2 regions of the Pseudarthrobacter siccitolerans genome follow, and region 1 is predicted to be linked to the other one. Evidence: riboswitches for the same ligand, from Rfam matches in the RefSeq annotation. Region 1 holds a riboswitch; the other holds the start of a gene.
The links. Region 1 has a riboswitch for thiamine pyrophosphate ahead of QFZ36_RS03660 (bifunctional hydroxymethylpyrimidine kinase/phosphomethylpyrimidine kinase). Riboswitches for the same ligand answer to the same signal wherever they lie in the genome.
Positions count from the first base shown of each region.

Region 1 (7,284 bases):
GCGGTCCTCGATCTCAGGCGGGCGCTCGGAAATCATGACCATCGGGTCCACAAACCGGGGAGTGCGCTGCTCGCCGCTGCGGTGGGGTTTGCGGCGGGTCCGGCCGGTGCGCAGGGCTGCCTGGATTTCGCGTTTGAGTCCGCCTCTGGCCTGGACGTAGAGGGCTTGATAAATCGTCTCTGGGCTCACACGCATCTCCGGTTGGTCAGGGAACTCTCCGACCAGCGTGTGGCTGATCTGCTCCGGAGACCAGCGTAGGAGCAGCTTGTCCTTCACGTAGTCACGCAGGTCCGAGTCGCCTGCGAGTTTGGCCGCCTTGGGCCGCGTCCGGCGGGCAGCGGCAGCACGGTGCGCCGCATAGGGCTGGTAACCGTCGTTCCGTCCGTTGCGGGCGAGCTCACGGCTGATGGTGGACGGTGACCTGCCCAGCGCGGCAGCGATGGCCTGCTGCGAGGCACCGTGTCCGGACAGGTCCCGGATCCGCTCCCGGTCCTCCAGAGACAGGTAGCGCGGATCAATGGGTTTTTCCAGTGCGGTGATGCCCGGGGCGGGCATAGCCATTACGCCGGCCGGGGTGTCAAAGGAGTTCACTCCCCGTTTGTAGTCGATCACCCATCCGTCAGGGTAAATGCGTCGATTGCTCGACTTCCGGATTCCCTGGTCCCAGTCCCTGGCCGTGCGAATGTTCACGCCAACTGTCCGTGCCGCTTCACGACGGGAAACACCGGCCTTGCGCAGCCGGAAGAACTCTTCCCTTCCCGGATGCGGGCCGGCGCCCGGAGTCCCGCGGCCTCTCAGACCGGCTTTCCTGACCCAGCCAGCGCATGTGTTGGCATTGAGTTCCAGCTCCCTGGCCGCTGCCCTCGTACTTCCAAGACGGTCAAAAACCGCGAAAAACGCAGCCTTCTGATCCTGGCCCGAACGCACTCCACTTGATGATTCACGGCTTAAACGAGACACGGTCGTTGCAACTCCCAAAATTCTGGATGTTGCAACGACCGCTAGAACCCAAGTTCTTCGGAAACGGGGGCTTTTCTGTGGTTTAGAACCCCGAGGTTCCCGCGAAGACCTGGATGAAGGCGAAGAAGATGGTGGCGATCACGGCCACATAGAGCAGCGCGGTGATGATCCAGCCGGAGTCGCCCAGGACGCGCGCTGCGTTCGCCGGCACCGGGATCACCCCGGCGGTGACGTTCCGGATGGTCACCCAGACGAAGAGTGGAATCATGGCCGCCCACACGATCATGCAGAACGGGCAAAGGATGTGGATGTCGTAGAGGGCCTGGGACCAGAGCCACACCACGAACGCGAATCCAAGCGTGACGCCGGCCTGCAGGCCCAGCCAGTACCAGCGGGCAAACGTTGCCCCGGCGAGCAGAGCCATGCCCACAGTGATGATGACGGCAAAAGCGACGATGCCGATAAACATGTTGGGGAAGCCGAACAGCGAGCTCTGCCACGTCTGCATCACCTGCCCGCAGGAGATCCACGGGTTCACATCGCACACGGTGGTGTGGTTCGGATCCTTGAGGACCTCGAGTTTTTCAAGGACCAGGGTTCCGGAGGCGAGCCAGCCGATGACTCCCGTAATCACCAGCAGCCAGCCGAAGGGCCGGTTCCGCGTCATGGGTGGAACGGCTCGTGCTGTCCTGGCGGCCGGACCGCTGTCCTGGTTCAGGCTCCGTTCCGGGGCAGGGGTGCCGCTGAGGGGGGAGATGCTGGGCATTGGTATGGCGTCCTTTTCATCCGGTGCTCCTTGCCCTGATTGTAACGCCGGACGCTGGAAGGACCGTCCAGCGATTGAGGGGCCGGGCCAACGGCACCGGCCGGCTTCCGCAGCGATTTACCCCGGGTATGAGAGAATGAACGTGGCTGGAAGCCGAACCACATTCGGACTCCGGTCCGGTGGCTTGTTCCCAAGACCGCCAATGATGAGCAGGGCAGGCATCGGTTCCACCGAGGCAGTCTCCCGCGACTCCATTGGGCGGCACCTGGTTGTGGCACGTAGAACAACGGGTTTTTAGAACATCCTGCCGGCCCCCACGGGCTGCCGCACCCCACTGCCGGTGCGAACCTGGGGGTATCCATTTGACTTCTGTCAACGCCTGCGGGTTTTGACAATATGTGCCCCAATGGGTGCCGGATGTGGCGGTACGTCAGGGGCAGGAGTGTTGCCACATATGGATAATGACCAAGTTTCAACCGTTAATGAAGTACCGGCCACGGAGGCTGAAGCCGCGCCGAAGAAAGCCACCAGGACCCGGCGTAAAGCCGTACCCAAGGCCGATGACGCCCTGATCCCCGTCCCCGATGCCGAGGAAGCAGGCGCACCGGAGGCCAAGGCTCCCGCCCGACGCACGCGCTCCCGCAAGAAGGAGGACGTCGCTCAGCCGCTGCCGGCATTTGCAGGGGAAGCAGCACCGGAAGCAGCGCAGGCCTCCGACGATGTTCAGGCCGCGGATGGTGCACCGGAAACTCCCGCGCTTCCGGCCGAGGAAGCCGCCCCGGAGGTCGAGCCCGAGGCGAAGCCGGTCCGCCGCCGCCGGGTGGCCACCCGCAAAGCCTCCGCGCCGGTGGCAGCCGAAGCGGTCCCCGCCACGGCATCCGAACCCGCAGTTGCAGAACCGCTTGCTGCGGCCCCTGTCCCGTCTGACGGCGAGGCCGGCGAGGCACCTGCAGTAGAGGCCCCTGCAGAAGATGCCGTAGTAGAAGACGCCGCAGCAGAACAAGCTTCAGCCGTAGAAGCACCAGCCGCGGAAGCGCCCGCAGAGCGGGCTCCCCAGGCGCAGCCGGCTGCCGGCGCTCCCGTGGAAGCAGCATCGAAGGAGCAGGCTCCTGCCGCAACCTCCAGCCCGTTTGGCTCCCTCTTCCTGGAACCCGCTTCCCCCACCTCCGTGCTGTTCCAGGCCCCGGACCTGAGCACCGTGGTGCGCCCGGCACCTGCCGCCGCCGTGGAAGCAGGCGAGGATGAAACCGAAGACAGCGACACCGATGACGCCAACGGCCGCCGCAGGCGCCGGGGCCGCAGCCGCCGTAACCGGAACCGCCCCGGCGAGGGTGAGGACGCTGATCTTGAAGGCAGCGAGGAGGCCGACGCCGATGCCTCCGGCGACGCCGACGAGGAGACCGCGGGGCAGCTGGAGGACGGCGTCACGTCCCGTCGTCGTCGTCGCCGCCGCCGGGGCGACCAGGACCTTGAGCTGACGGGCGGGGGAGAAGACGACCCGCCCAACACGGTCACCCGCGTCCGTGCACCCCGCACGGTGAGTGAACCCGCCGTCAGCAACCGGGTCACCAGCGTCAAGGGTTCCACCCGCCTGGAGGCGAAGAAGCAGCGCCGGCGCGAATCACGCGACACCGGCCGCCGCCGCACCGTCATCACCGAAGCGGAGTTCCTGGCCCGCCGCGAATCAGTGGACCGGCAGATGATCGTCCGCCAGCGCGACGATAGAATCCAGATCGCCGTCCTCGAGGACGGTGTGCTGGCCGAGCATTTTGTGTCCAAGACGCAGCAGGACTCCCTGATCGGCAACGTGTACCTGGGCAAGGTCCAGAATGTGCTGCCGTCCATGGAAGCTGCCTTCGTGGACATCGGGCGCGGCCGTAACGCCGTCCTGTACGCCGGTGAAGTGAACTGGGAAGCCGTTAACCTCGAGGGCAAGCAGCGCCGGATTGAAAACGCGCTGAAGTCAGGCGATACCGTCCTGGTCCAGGTGACCAAGGACCCGGTGGGCCACAAGGGCGCCCGCCTGACCAGCCAGATCTCGCTGCCGGGCCGCTACCTGGTGTACGTACCCGGCGGTTCCATGACCGGCATCTCCCGCAAGCTGCCCGACGTCGAACGCAACCGCCTCAAGCGCATCCTGAAGGACCGCCTTCCGGAGCAGGCCGGCGTTATTGTGCGTACCGCCGCAGAGGGCGCGTCGGAGGAAGAGCTGACGCACGACATCAACCGGCTGCGCGCGCAGTGGGAGGGCATCGAGAGCCAGTCGAAGTCCACCAAGATCCTTGCCCCGGAGCTGCTCTACGGCGAGCCGGACCTCACCATCAAGGTGGTCCGCGACGTCTTCAACGAGGACTTTTCCAAACTGATCGTCTCCGGCGAGGAAGCCTGGGACACCATCGAGGCCTATGTCACGTACGTGGCTCCGGACCTGGTGGGCCGCCTCGAGAAGTGGACCAAGGACCAGGACATCTTCACGGCCTGGCGCATCGACGAGCAGATCCACAAGGCGCTGGAACGCAAGGTCTTCCTTCCTTCCGGCGGTTCGCTGGTGATCGACCGTACCGAAGCCATGACCGTGGTGGACGTCAACACGGGCAAGTTCACCGGCAGCGGCGGCAACCTCGAAGAGACGGTGACCAAGAACAACCTCGAGGCTGCGGAGGAAGTGGTCCGCCAGCTCCGGCTGCGCGACATCGGCGGCATCATCGTCATCGACTTCATCGACATGGTGCTCGAATCCAACCGCGACCTGGTACTCCGCCGGATGGTGGAATGCCTGGGCCGTGACCGCACCAAGCACCAGGTGGCAGAAGTGACCTCGCTGGGTCTGGTGCAGATGACGCGCAAGCGGATGGGTACCGGGCTGCTCGAAGTGTTTGGCGAGCAGTGCGAAACGTGCGCGGGCCGCGGCATCGTCACCCACGACGACCCCGTGGAGCACCGCCGGGCCAACATCGTGGCCGCCGAGCACCACGTCCAGCGCTCTGACAGCAGGCCGGAAGTCCGCAGCGAAGGCAGCCGCCCCGACAGCCAGCGTCCGGACAACAACCAGTCCGCTGCCCGCCCCGACCGCAAACGGCGGCGCGGCCGCAACGGCCAGCAGCCTGAAGCAGCGCCCGCTGCTGCCGTCCAGGTACACACCGTTCACCCCGACCCGTCGGACGCCGAGCGGCACGCCAAAGCGGAAGCCACCAGGCTTGCCCTGGCCAACATCGCCGCAGCGGCGCACGCAGCGCACGTGCACGACGATGAAGTGGCCGCAGCCAGGCAACAGGCCGTGGAGAAGCCCGACGCCGATACCCGGCCGGCTGCCGTGCTCACCTTCGGCGGCGAGAAGGTCGCGTTGCCGTTCGTTGAGCACGCGGACGAGCAGCAGCCGCGGCCGGCCCTGACCCTGGACCGGCTTGCAGAGGCTTTCGCCCACCTTGGCCAGCCGGCGACGACGGAACCCGAAGCGCAGCCGGCCCAGCAGCGCGTAGAAGCACCCGAGAAGGACTACAGCGACCACACGCTGGAGCAGTCGCGGCAACGGCGGCCCCGGCGCCACCGCAGTGCCAGCCGTGCCCAGGGTGCCGCCAACGAAACCGCCGTCGAGCAGCACGAGAACGTTGCTGCCGCCGGCACGGGCCATTCCCACCAGGCCAAGGCACCCGAGCCTGCCAGTACGGGAAACACGGGCACTGCAAACACAGGCGCCGGCACGCCGGCTGCGAAGCCAGCCGACGCGCCCATCATCCTGGGCGTAGGAGTTCCGGCCTCGGAGCTCTAAAGGGTCAAGTAACGCTGACTATCACCAGGAATGCCCGGCGGGCCACCAACCGTGGCCGGCCGGGCATTCCTGTATCTGCGCTCAAGGTGTCCCGGCTGCCAGCAGAATTCAAAGCCCGGCCGGTCGCACTGTGTCACCTTCTGCCTGCCGTCGTCAAAAAAAGCTAGGCTGGGGAACCGACACGGGGTGCCGCGCAGAGAGCCGGCTGAGATCCACACCCGTTGAACCTGTCCGGCTAGCACCGGCGAAGGGATGTCTCTTGTCTGCGACTCTTGCAATGCCCACTGCCACACCGTCACCGGCTCCGGCAACCTTTTTTCTGCCCGCCGCGCCGGGCCGCCCGATACCCCGGGTGCTTTCCATTGCCGGTTCCGATCCCTCCGGCGGCGCCGGCATCCAAGCCGACCTCAAAAGCATCGCGGCCTTCGGCGGCTACGGGATGGCCGTCATCACGGCCCTCACTGCCCAGAACACCCAGGGCGTCCGGTCCGTGCACGTACCACCTGCCGGGTTCCTGGCCGCGCAGCTTGACGCCGTCAGCGACGACATCGGCATCGATGCCGTCAAGATCGGAATGCTCGGCAGCGCGGAGGTGATCGAGGTGGTGGGGGACTGGCTCCGCAAGGTTCGTCCCGCCGTCGTGGTCCTGGACCCCGTAATGGTTGCCACCAGCGGCGACCGGCTGCTGCAGGAGTCCGCCGAAGCCGCGCTGCAGGCACTCCTGCCGCTGGCGCACCTCATCACCCCCAACCTGGCTGAGCTCGCAATGCTGGTTGGCGGCGAAGTCCAGCGGAGCTGGGCCGGCGCCCTGGAGCAGGGCCGCGCCCTCTCCGCCGCCACTGGGGCTACCGTGCTGGTCAAAGGCGGACACCTGGACGGCAACGAATGCCCGGACGCCCTGGTCAACACCGCGGGCCTGCTGTCCGGGGAAGTGGTAGTGCTGCAGGGGGAGCGCGTGGCTACCCGCAACAGCCACGGCACCGGCTGTTCGCTGTCCTCCGCGATGGCAGCTGCCCAGGCGCGGCTGGGGGACTGGGAGGCCTCGCTCCGCGAAGTCAAACCGTGGTTGGCCGGCGCCCTGGAAGCGTCCGGAACGTTGGAGGTGGGCAGCGGCAACGGCCCGGTCCACCACTTCCACCACCTGCAGCCACTTCCGTCCGAAGGGAGCTTCGCCGCACGGCTCTGGACCGACGCCCGCAAGGACCTGGATGACATCTACGCCCTGGACTTCATCCGCGGCCTGGCTTCCGGCAGCCTGGAGGAGAAGGAGTTCGCGTATTACCTCGCGCAGGACGCCATCTACCTGAACGGATATTCCCGCGTGCTGGCGCGGGCCAGTGCCTTGGCGCCAACGGAGGCTGAACAGCTCTTCTGGGCAGGCTCAGCCAGTCAGTGCCTGGAAGTCGAGTCCGAACTGCACCGCTCCTGGCTGAGCACCCGTTCCATCCAGCCCCAGCTCGGCCCGGTAACAAAGGCCTACGTCGACCACCTCACTGCAGCATCGGCGTCGGGCAGCTACGCGGTCCTGGCGGCCGCCGTCCTGCCCTGCTTCTGGCTTTACGCAGAGGTGGGCGCCACGCTGCACGCCCAGTTCCTGGCCGCCGGCGAACCTGCCGGGCACCCGTACGCCGCCTGGCTGCGCACGTACGCCGACGAGGACTTTGCCGCTGCCACCCGGCAGGCAATTGCCATCGTGGATGAGGCGGGGCGCAAGGCCTCGGCCGCGGACCGGGAGGCCATGATCACCGCGTTCAAGCAGTCCTGCCGCCTTGAAGTGGACTTCTTCGAC
Region 1 covers NZ_JAUSXB010000001.1:766,601-773,884, reverse strand. The annotation lists gene QFZ36_RS03675 (IS30 family transposase) at 1-738, opposite strand, end outside; gene QFZ36_RS03670 (vitamin K epoxide reductase family protein) at 1,043-1,726, opposite strand; gene QFZ36_RS03665 (ribonuclease E/G) at 2,181-5,495, shown strand; TPP riboswitch at 5,668-5,765, shown strand; gene QFZ36_RS03660 (bifunctional hydroxymethylpyrimidine kinase/phosphomethylpyrimidine kinase) at 5,773-7,284, shown strand, end outside.

Region 2 (7,284 bases), 1.6 Mb from region 1:
CAGACGGTGTTGACCAGCTTGGTCCCGATGAAGCCGGCGCCAAGGCTTATACCGGTACCGAGCAGCTTGATGAAGAGATTCATTCTTTGTACTCCTTGCGGGCGGAAAAACGGGCTGTACCCAGCCTAACCGCCCATTCTGCGGCTACGGCACAGCAACGGCGGCCGGCATGTAGCTGCGTCAATTGGCAGGAGGTTCCGTCCGGAACTTGATCATTTTGTGGGTGCCGTCACAATAGGGCTTGATGGCTGACGCGCCGCAGCGGCACAGTGCCACCGTTTGGCGCTGGCGGGGGACCCGGGCACCGGACGGCGTGACGATGTCGAAGTCGCCCCGAATAATCAGCGGGCCGTCGGGGCACACCACGATGGAGCTTTCGGCGGGTTCCTGGTTCATGGCTGCTCCTTGTTTGGGTTGTCGGTAAAACTCCGGGCGCCGCCCTGCATTGTGGAGAGTTTGCCCTGGTGCCGGCGCCGGAGTTCCGCCTCCGAGTGGGCGGCAGTCTTAAGCCGGGTTCCGGCGTAGGGCACGCCCCCGCCCAAACGGAACGCCAGGGCGATCCAAATGCAGGCCGCCCGCTCGAGGGTCCACAGCGGGGCGAACCACACTGCGCGGAAGGGAAAGGCCGCCGTCCCGGAGTGCCGCCGTCGTCCCATCTCGGCGACGAGGACGGGCGCCGCAACCAGGCCCAGGAGGGCAGTCCGTCGCCGGCCGGCGGGAAGGCGGGCTGCGCAGGCAATCACCGGCAGCAGGGCAAGTTCGGCGGCGAGGCGCCGGGGCTGGGCGAAGTCATCGTAGGCCTGGCGCGTGCGCTGCTTGAGGAAGTGCCGGAACTTCGGCGGCCTGCGGGCCACAAACAAATCCGGCACTATCTTTTCGCGGCCGCCGGCTGCCTTGACGGTCCGGATCAGCTCAAGGTTTTCGAACAGCACGGGATCGTAGCCGCCGGTTGCCAGCAGTGCGCTCCTGCGAACGGCCAGGGTGCCAGGGTAGTCCGCCGACCAGGCCCCGGTTGACCAGGGTCCGTGATGTGTCCCACCACGCATGCCAGGGCAGCGGGTCAAAGTAATTCTGCGGCCGCACTATGTCCGCCGAGCTGAGGTGATGGACGACGGCGGCGAGCGACTCACGCGTGTAGCGCACGTCGTCGTCGGCTATCACCAGCAGTTCCGCCGAGGAGGCGCGCACCCCGGTCATGACACCGGCCACCTTGCCATTACCGCCGGCGGGCCCGGGCTGGAGGTGGCGGACGCCCTGTGGAAAAACAGCGTGGTGCCGCTCGAACAGCTCAGGGGCGGAGCCGTCCACCACGGTGACGGGAATCCATTCAAGAAGGCGCTCAAGGTAGGCGGCGAGGTCCTGCAGCTCCGAGTTCAGTTCCGTCTCCGCCGCCCAGCGCAGCGGCAGGATGTACTCCGCGGAGGGCCCTGCGATCGGGGTATTCATGCTGCCGCCGGTACTGCCGCCCTCAGCGAGGTCATGCCGTTTTCCCAGCTGGCCAGGAGGTGGGTGGACAGCCTGCCGTCGATGGCCATCGCCGCCGTGGCACCAAACAGGACGTCAGCAAGCAACTCAGGCTCGGCCTCCACCAGGCCGCCTGCCAGGTCGCGCCCGGCGATCTGCTCGTGGACGGCGTCGGCTTCCACATGTTCGTCGAAGTAGTGGGTCACCCCGGCTTCGAAGCCGTGCCGCCGGAAGCCGTTGCCGTACAGCCGGTTCGGCTGCGAGGAGGTCATCTCGTAGATGGCCAGGTGCCCGGTGATGGCCCCGCGGAGCCGGCGGTTCAACCCGAAGAGGGACATCATGTTCACTGCGGCGAGGGAGACGGCGGGAACGGTGTCCACGTAGGCGCCATAACTGTCGTCCAGGCCCAACCCGCGCATGGTCCGGGCGAACAGGGCGCTGTGCATACGTTCGGGGCGCCCGCCGCCGTACTCATCGGCCTGGATCTCCACGAGGGCAGCCTTGGGCCTTCCGGTGAGGCGGGGGACGGCCCAGGTGTGCGGGTCCGCTTCCTTGAGCTGGTAGATGGACTTGTGGATCAGGAACTCCTTGAGCTGGTCCAGGGTCGCCTTCTTGGCGACAAAGCGGGAGACGCTGGGCCCGGTGTCACCGGCGGCCAGTCCGAAAAGGATGTCCGCCACGGCGTCACTGGTCAGCTTCGCAGCGGCCGGTACGTTGATCTCTCCGGCAGCGGATGCCGCGGCAGTCCGGAGCGCCACTTCAAAGGGCCGTTCAAGAAGGCGGCGGACCTGGATCAGCCCGGGTTCCCACTCCCACTCATCGCTGACGCCAACAAGTCCGGAGTAGTGCAGCTCGTAAAGGCAGAAAAGGGCCAGCTGGGCGTCGTCGTCCCCGACGATGTCAGCGGATGACGCCGCCCCGGGTGTGGCCAGCAGGCGCAGTTCCTCGACGGCGGCGGCTCCCTCAGCGCTGCCGGGCATGTGGGCGAGGGTCGTGAACAGGGTACTGCTGATGGGACCTCGGGGTTCCGGGATCTTCATGATTCTCCTTTGGGCGGACGGAATTGCTGCCGGTGCTGCGTCTTCGACAGCCGGTCTTATGGACGGTCAGGTCTCGTTCGCCGCGTCGGGGTCCCGCGAGGCGGTGCCGGGGACGGTCCGAGGGGACAACAGAATGGCCAGGGCGATCATGGCAAGGCTCAGTGCCAGGTGCAGCCATATGTCCGCATTGTTCTCGGGAAGGAAGTTCGCCGGCAGGTCATCACCCACCAACAGTCCGTAGAGCCACAGGAACAAATAGGCCACGCCCCCGTAGATGAGGAAGTTCCTCCCCTGCCGGTGCGTCCTGGCCATCACCAGGCCGGCGATACCGAACAAAAGGTGGACGCCGTTGTGCAAAACGGACACCTGGAAGATGCCGAACAGCTCCGCTCCAGAGCCGGGCCCCGCGAAGCGCAGGGAACCGTAGTTGGCGGTCACGCCCGGAATGAATCCCAAAATTCCCAGCAGCAGGAAAATTGCGCCCGTGGCTCGGGTGGCCTTCTGCAGGCCGGTCCTCGCTGCGGTGGCCTGGGTGCTGACCGCCATAACCTGTACTCCTCAAAAGCCGGGAACAACATAGTAAGCATGATTACTAATAAAAGCTAAGCACGCTTCCCGCCCGCCCTCACTCCTCCGGGCTGTTCCACGTATAAGGGTTCGGGTGGCGCCCGCCGTGGCGGCCCTGCTCGTACCCCTGCTGCCAGGCCATCCCGACGGCGGCCACAAGTTCCGCGAGCAGCGGGTAGTAAGGGTGGTCCGGGCCGATGAAGATCATCTCGTCCTCGGCTTTGTCCACCGCCGCCCGCACCAGGTTCTCCTCCACGGGACCGCTCATGGTGCCCTCCCCGCCAAAGCCCGACGTCAGCTCTGGCCTGATCTCTCCCCGCGTCCGATCTCACCCACGCCCGGCGTCAGTCCGCGCCCATGGAACCAAGGACTTCGCGCAGGGCCCGAACCACCATGTTGTGGTCCTCCACCTGGGGAAGCCCCGAAACAGTCACGGCGGCTACCGCGCCCACCCCCGTGACATAGACCGGGAAGGAGCCGCCGTGGGCTGCGTACCGGCTTTGATCGAACCAGGCCTGGTCTTCAATCCGTCCGCCGCGGAGCCGTCCGCGGAGCCCCACCAGCAGGGACGGCACCTCGTACCGGGCAGCGGTACGCTGTTTGGCCCGGATCCAGTGCTCGTTGTCCGGGGTGGCGCCCGGCAGGGCGACATGGAACAGGACCTGTTCACCCTTGGTGATGTCGATGGCGATGGGGAGCTGGTCCTCCTTGCCCAGTTCCACCAGCAACAGCCCCAGGTTCAGCGCATCGTCCATGGAGAACCGGGGGAACTGGAGCTCGCGGATTTCACCCTCGATCCGGGCGATGAGCGTTTGCAGGGAGCCTTCCGGCTGGGTGTCATCCGAGTCGGGATCGAACTCAGTCATATCCCGCGAATTGGCAGTCATGGCCCACAATCTACCCCTCCTCCGGTGTAAACTGGACCACGCCCATCAGGGCATTGTTTTACCTACAGAATCATTCAACGACAGGGGAGCGCCGCCGTCGGCAGTTCTGGCCATGCCAGGATCCGCAGGTGGGCGCTGAGAGTGCGGACAGCCGCAGACCCTCGAACCTGATCCGGTTAGTACCGGCGCAAGGGAGTCGAGTTCTCGAAGTGTGTCCGGCCGCGGCAGCAGCGCCGGCCGGTCCACTTTCCCCTCCTGTTCCTCAGGAGGATCGCATGGCAACAACAGCAGTAAAGAAGACCACCAGCAAGTCCTGGCGCGTTGTGGACATCGTGGTGGCAGCCTTGATCGCCATCGCCGGCGGAGTCATCTTCTGGGCCTGGTCCCAGGGGGCCGCCGCAGTCTCGGCCCCCATGAACGCCGTCTACCCGCCCCTGACCGGCCTGATCGCCGGCGGCTGGATGATCCCGGCCGCGCTGGGCATGCTTATCATCCGCAAACCGGGCGCAGCACTGTTCTGCGAGACCGTGGCCGCCACCGGTGAACTGCTGATGGGGTCACAGTACGGCGCCTCCGTGCTCTTCTCCGGCTTCGTCCAGGGCCTGGGTGCAGAGATCATTTTCGCCATCTTCGTGTACAGGAAGTTCAACCTGCCGGTATCCCTGCTTGCCGGGGCCGGCGCCGGGCTGTTTTGCGGCCTGAACGATTCCTTCGCGCCGTGGGGCTGGAACATCGCCTACTCGGGCGGGGACAAGCTGGCGTACATCATTTTCACGGCCATCTCGGGCGCCATCATTGCCGGCGCACTGTCCTGGGTCGCCACGCGCGGCCTCGCGAAGACCGGGGTCCTGAGCTCCTTCGCCTCCCGGAAGGCAGCAACGGAGCCCGTCTTCTCCTGATGACCGCTACCTCCCAGCACGGGACTCCGGTTGCGGCGCGCCCGGCCGCCATCAGCGCCCGCGGCTGGGGCTGGCGGCATGCCGGCAGGGCCAAACCCGCGGTGCGTGCCCTTGACCTGGACATCCAACCGGGGGAGCGCGTGCTCCTCCTCGGCCCGTCCGGAGCGGGCAAGTCCACCCTCCTTCATGCCTTGGCGGGGGTCCTGGGCGATGTAAACGACGACGGCGGCGAGGCGGGCGATTCCGACGAGTCCGGTTCGCTGCTGGTTGGCGGAGCCTACCCGCGCGAGCAGCGGGGCCGCGCCGGCCTCATGCAGCAGGACCCCGAGACGCAGGTGGTCCTTTCACGCGTAGGTGACGACGTCGCCTTCGGCGCGGAGAACCTTGCCGTGCCCCGGGACGAAATCTGGGCCCGCGTGCACGAGGCGCTGGCCGACGTCGGCCTGTCCCACCTGCCGCTGGACCATCCGACGTCGGCCTTGTCCGGCGGGCAGAAACAGCGGCTTGCGCTCGCGGGCATCCTTGCCATGCGGCCCGGGCTGATCCTCCTCGACGAGCCGACGGCCAACCTGGACCCCGCGGGGGTGATCGAGGTCCGCGACGCCGTGGGGCGTTGCCTCGAGAAGACCGGGGCGACGCTGGTGGTGGTGGAGCACCGGGTGTCCGTGTGGAAGGACCTGGTGGACCGGATTGTGGTGCTGCAGCCCGGCTCGTCCACCGATCCAGCTGTGCTTCTGGACGGGCCGCCGGACCGCGTGTTCAGTGAGGCCCGGAGCATGCTGGCCGCTGCCGGGGTATGGGTGCCCGGCTATGTCCCGGAAACCCGGCGGCGGGCGGAACCCGCTTCCGGAACCGGCGACCTCCTGCTCGCCGCCGAGGAACTGGCGGTCTCGCGTGAACGGGCCCGCCGCAAGGGTTTCCGGAGGCTGCCGCCCATGCCCGTGCAGCAAGGCATTACCGCGCAGGTCCGGGCCGGACAGGCGCTGGCCGTCACGGGACCCAACGGCGCAGGAAAATCAACTTTCGCCCTGACCCTTGCCGGACTGCTTGAGCCGGTTGCCGGCAAGGTCTCCGCCACCCTGGCCCTCAGCCGCGGTGCCGGGATTGATCCTTTCCAGTGGAAGGCGGAACAACTGATCGAGCGTGTGGGCACCGTTTTCCAGGAGCCCGAGCACCAGTTCGTCACGGGGAAGGTGCTGGACGAACTCCGGTTTGGCCCCCGGCATCTGGGTCACGGCATGGAGCGGGTGGACGAGCTGCTGGAGCGGTTGCGGCTGACGGAGCTCGTTGACGCCAACCCGTATACGCTCTCGGGCGGTGAGAAACGGCGGCTTTCCGTGGCTACGGTCCTGGCTGCCCATCCGCAGGTCCTGGTCCTGGACGAGCCCACGTTCGGCCAGGACGCCAACACCTGGGCCGAGCTGGCCTCGTTCCTGTCCGAACTGCTGGACGCCGGGACTGCGGTGGTCTCGGTGACCCATGATGCCGAATTCACGGCGGCCCTGGGCGGGACGGAGCTGCGAATCGCTGCGGCGCAGACGGTGGCATCATGAGGCGGGAGCTGAACCTGCAGGGAAACCGCGCCCTGCTGACCCGGGCCAATCCGCTGAGCAAGTTCGCCGCCGTCTTCCTGGTGACCGCTGTGCTGGCACTGTCCATCGACTGGGTGTCCGCCTCCGTGGCCCTCGCTGCGGAACTCCTGCTGTTCCCGCTGGCCGGCCTCACCCTCACGCTGCTGTGGCAGCGGGGGTGGCCGCTGATCATCGCCGCGGCCGTGGGCGGCTGGAGCACCTCCATCCTGGCGCCGGACAGCGGAAGGACGCTGATCGACGTCGGCATCTGGACCATGAGCGAAGGCTCGCTGGAGCTGGGGGCCGGGTTCATGCTGCGCGGGCTGGCGATTGCGCTGCCGGCGGTGCTGCTGATGAGCTGCACGGACCCTACTGACCTGGCCGACGCACTGGCGCAAAAGGCCCGGTTGCCGCACCGGTTCGTGCTGGGTACCTTGGCGGCCATGCGCTTGGTGGGACTGCTGGCTGAAGAGTGGCAAACCATCGGCATGGCCCGGCGTGCCCGCGGGGTGGGCTCGCGGGGCAGCGCGCTGCAGCGGATCAAGGCGACGCTGGGGCAGAGTTTCGGACTGCTGGTTCAGGCCATCCGCCGCGCGTCACGCCTGGCGGTGACCATGGAGGCGCGCGGGTTTGGCGGGGAAACCCGGACCTGGGCGCGGGAGTCTACGTATAGCAGGTTGGATCTCTGGGTCCTGGGCGGTGGCGTGCTGATGGCCGGTGCTGCCTTTGCTACCGCACTATGGGCAGGAACCTGGAACATGGTGTGGCTGGGGAGCTGACCGGCCAAAGCCTGATTTGTCCGGCTGGTGCAGGTGCATATGCGGGCGGCGCAGGGCGGGCTCAGACGCAGGAATAG
Region 2 covers NZ_JAUSXB010000001.1:2,326,225-2,333,508, reverse strand. The annotation lists gene QFZ36_RS10955 (DUF4235 domain-containing protein) at 1-83, opposite strand, end outside; gene QFZ36_RS10950 (CDGSH iron-sulfur domain-containing protein) at 181-396, opposite strand; gene QFZ36_RS10945 (hypothetical protein) at 393-932, opposite strand; gene QFZ36_RS10940 (glycosyltransferase family 2 protein) at 913-1,446, opposite strand; gene QFZ36_RS10935 (iron-containing redox enzyme family protein) at 1,443-2,504, opposite strand; gene QFZ36_RS10930 (DUF4383 domain-containing protein) at 2,571-3,050, opposite strand; gene QFZ36_RS10925 (hypothetical protein) at 3,130-3,339, opposite strand; gene QFZ36_RS10920 (heme-degrading domain-containing protein) at 3,416-3,958, opposite strand; TPP riboswitch at 4,031-4,170, shown strand; gene QFZ36_RS10915 (ECF transporter S component) at 4,234-4,857, shown strand; gene QFZ36_RS10910 (ABC transporter ATP-binding protein) at 4,857-6,410, shown strand; gene QFZ36_RS10905 (energy-coupling factor transporter transmembrane component T family protein) at 6,407-7,207, shown strand.
Region 2: it holds a riboswitch for thiamine pyrophosphate, as region 1 does, so the genes downstream of both, QFZ36_RS10915 (ECF transporter S component) here and QFZ36_RS03660 (bifunctional hydroxymethylpyrimidine kinase/phosphomethylpyrimidine kinase) in region 1, are expected to answer to the same signal.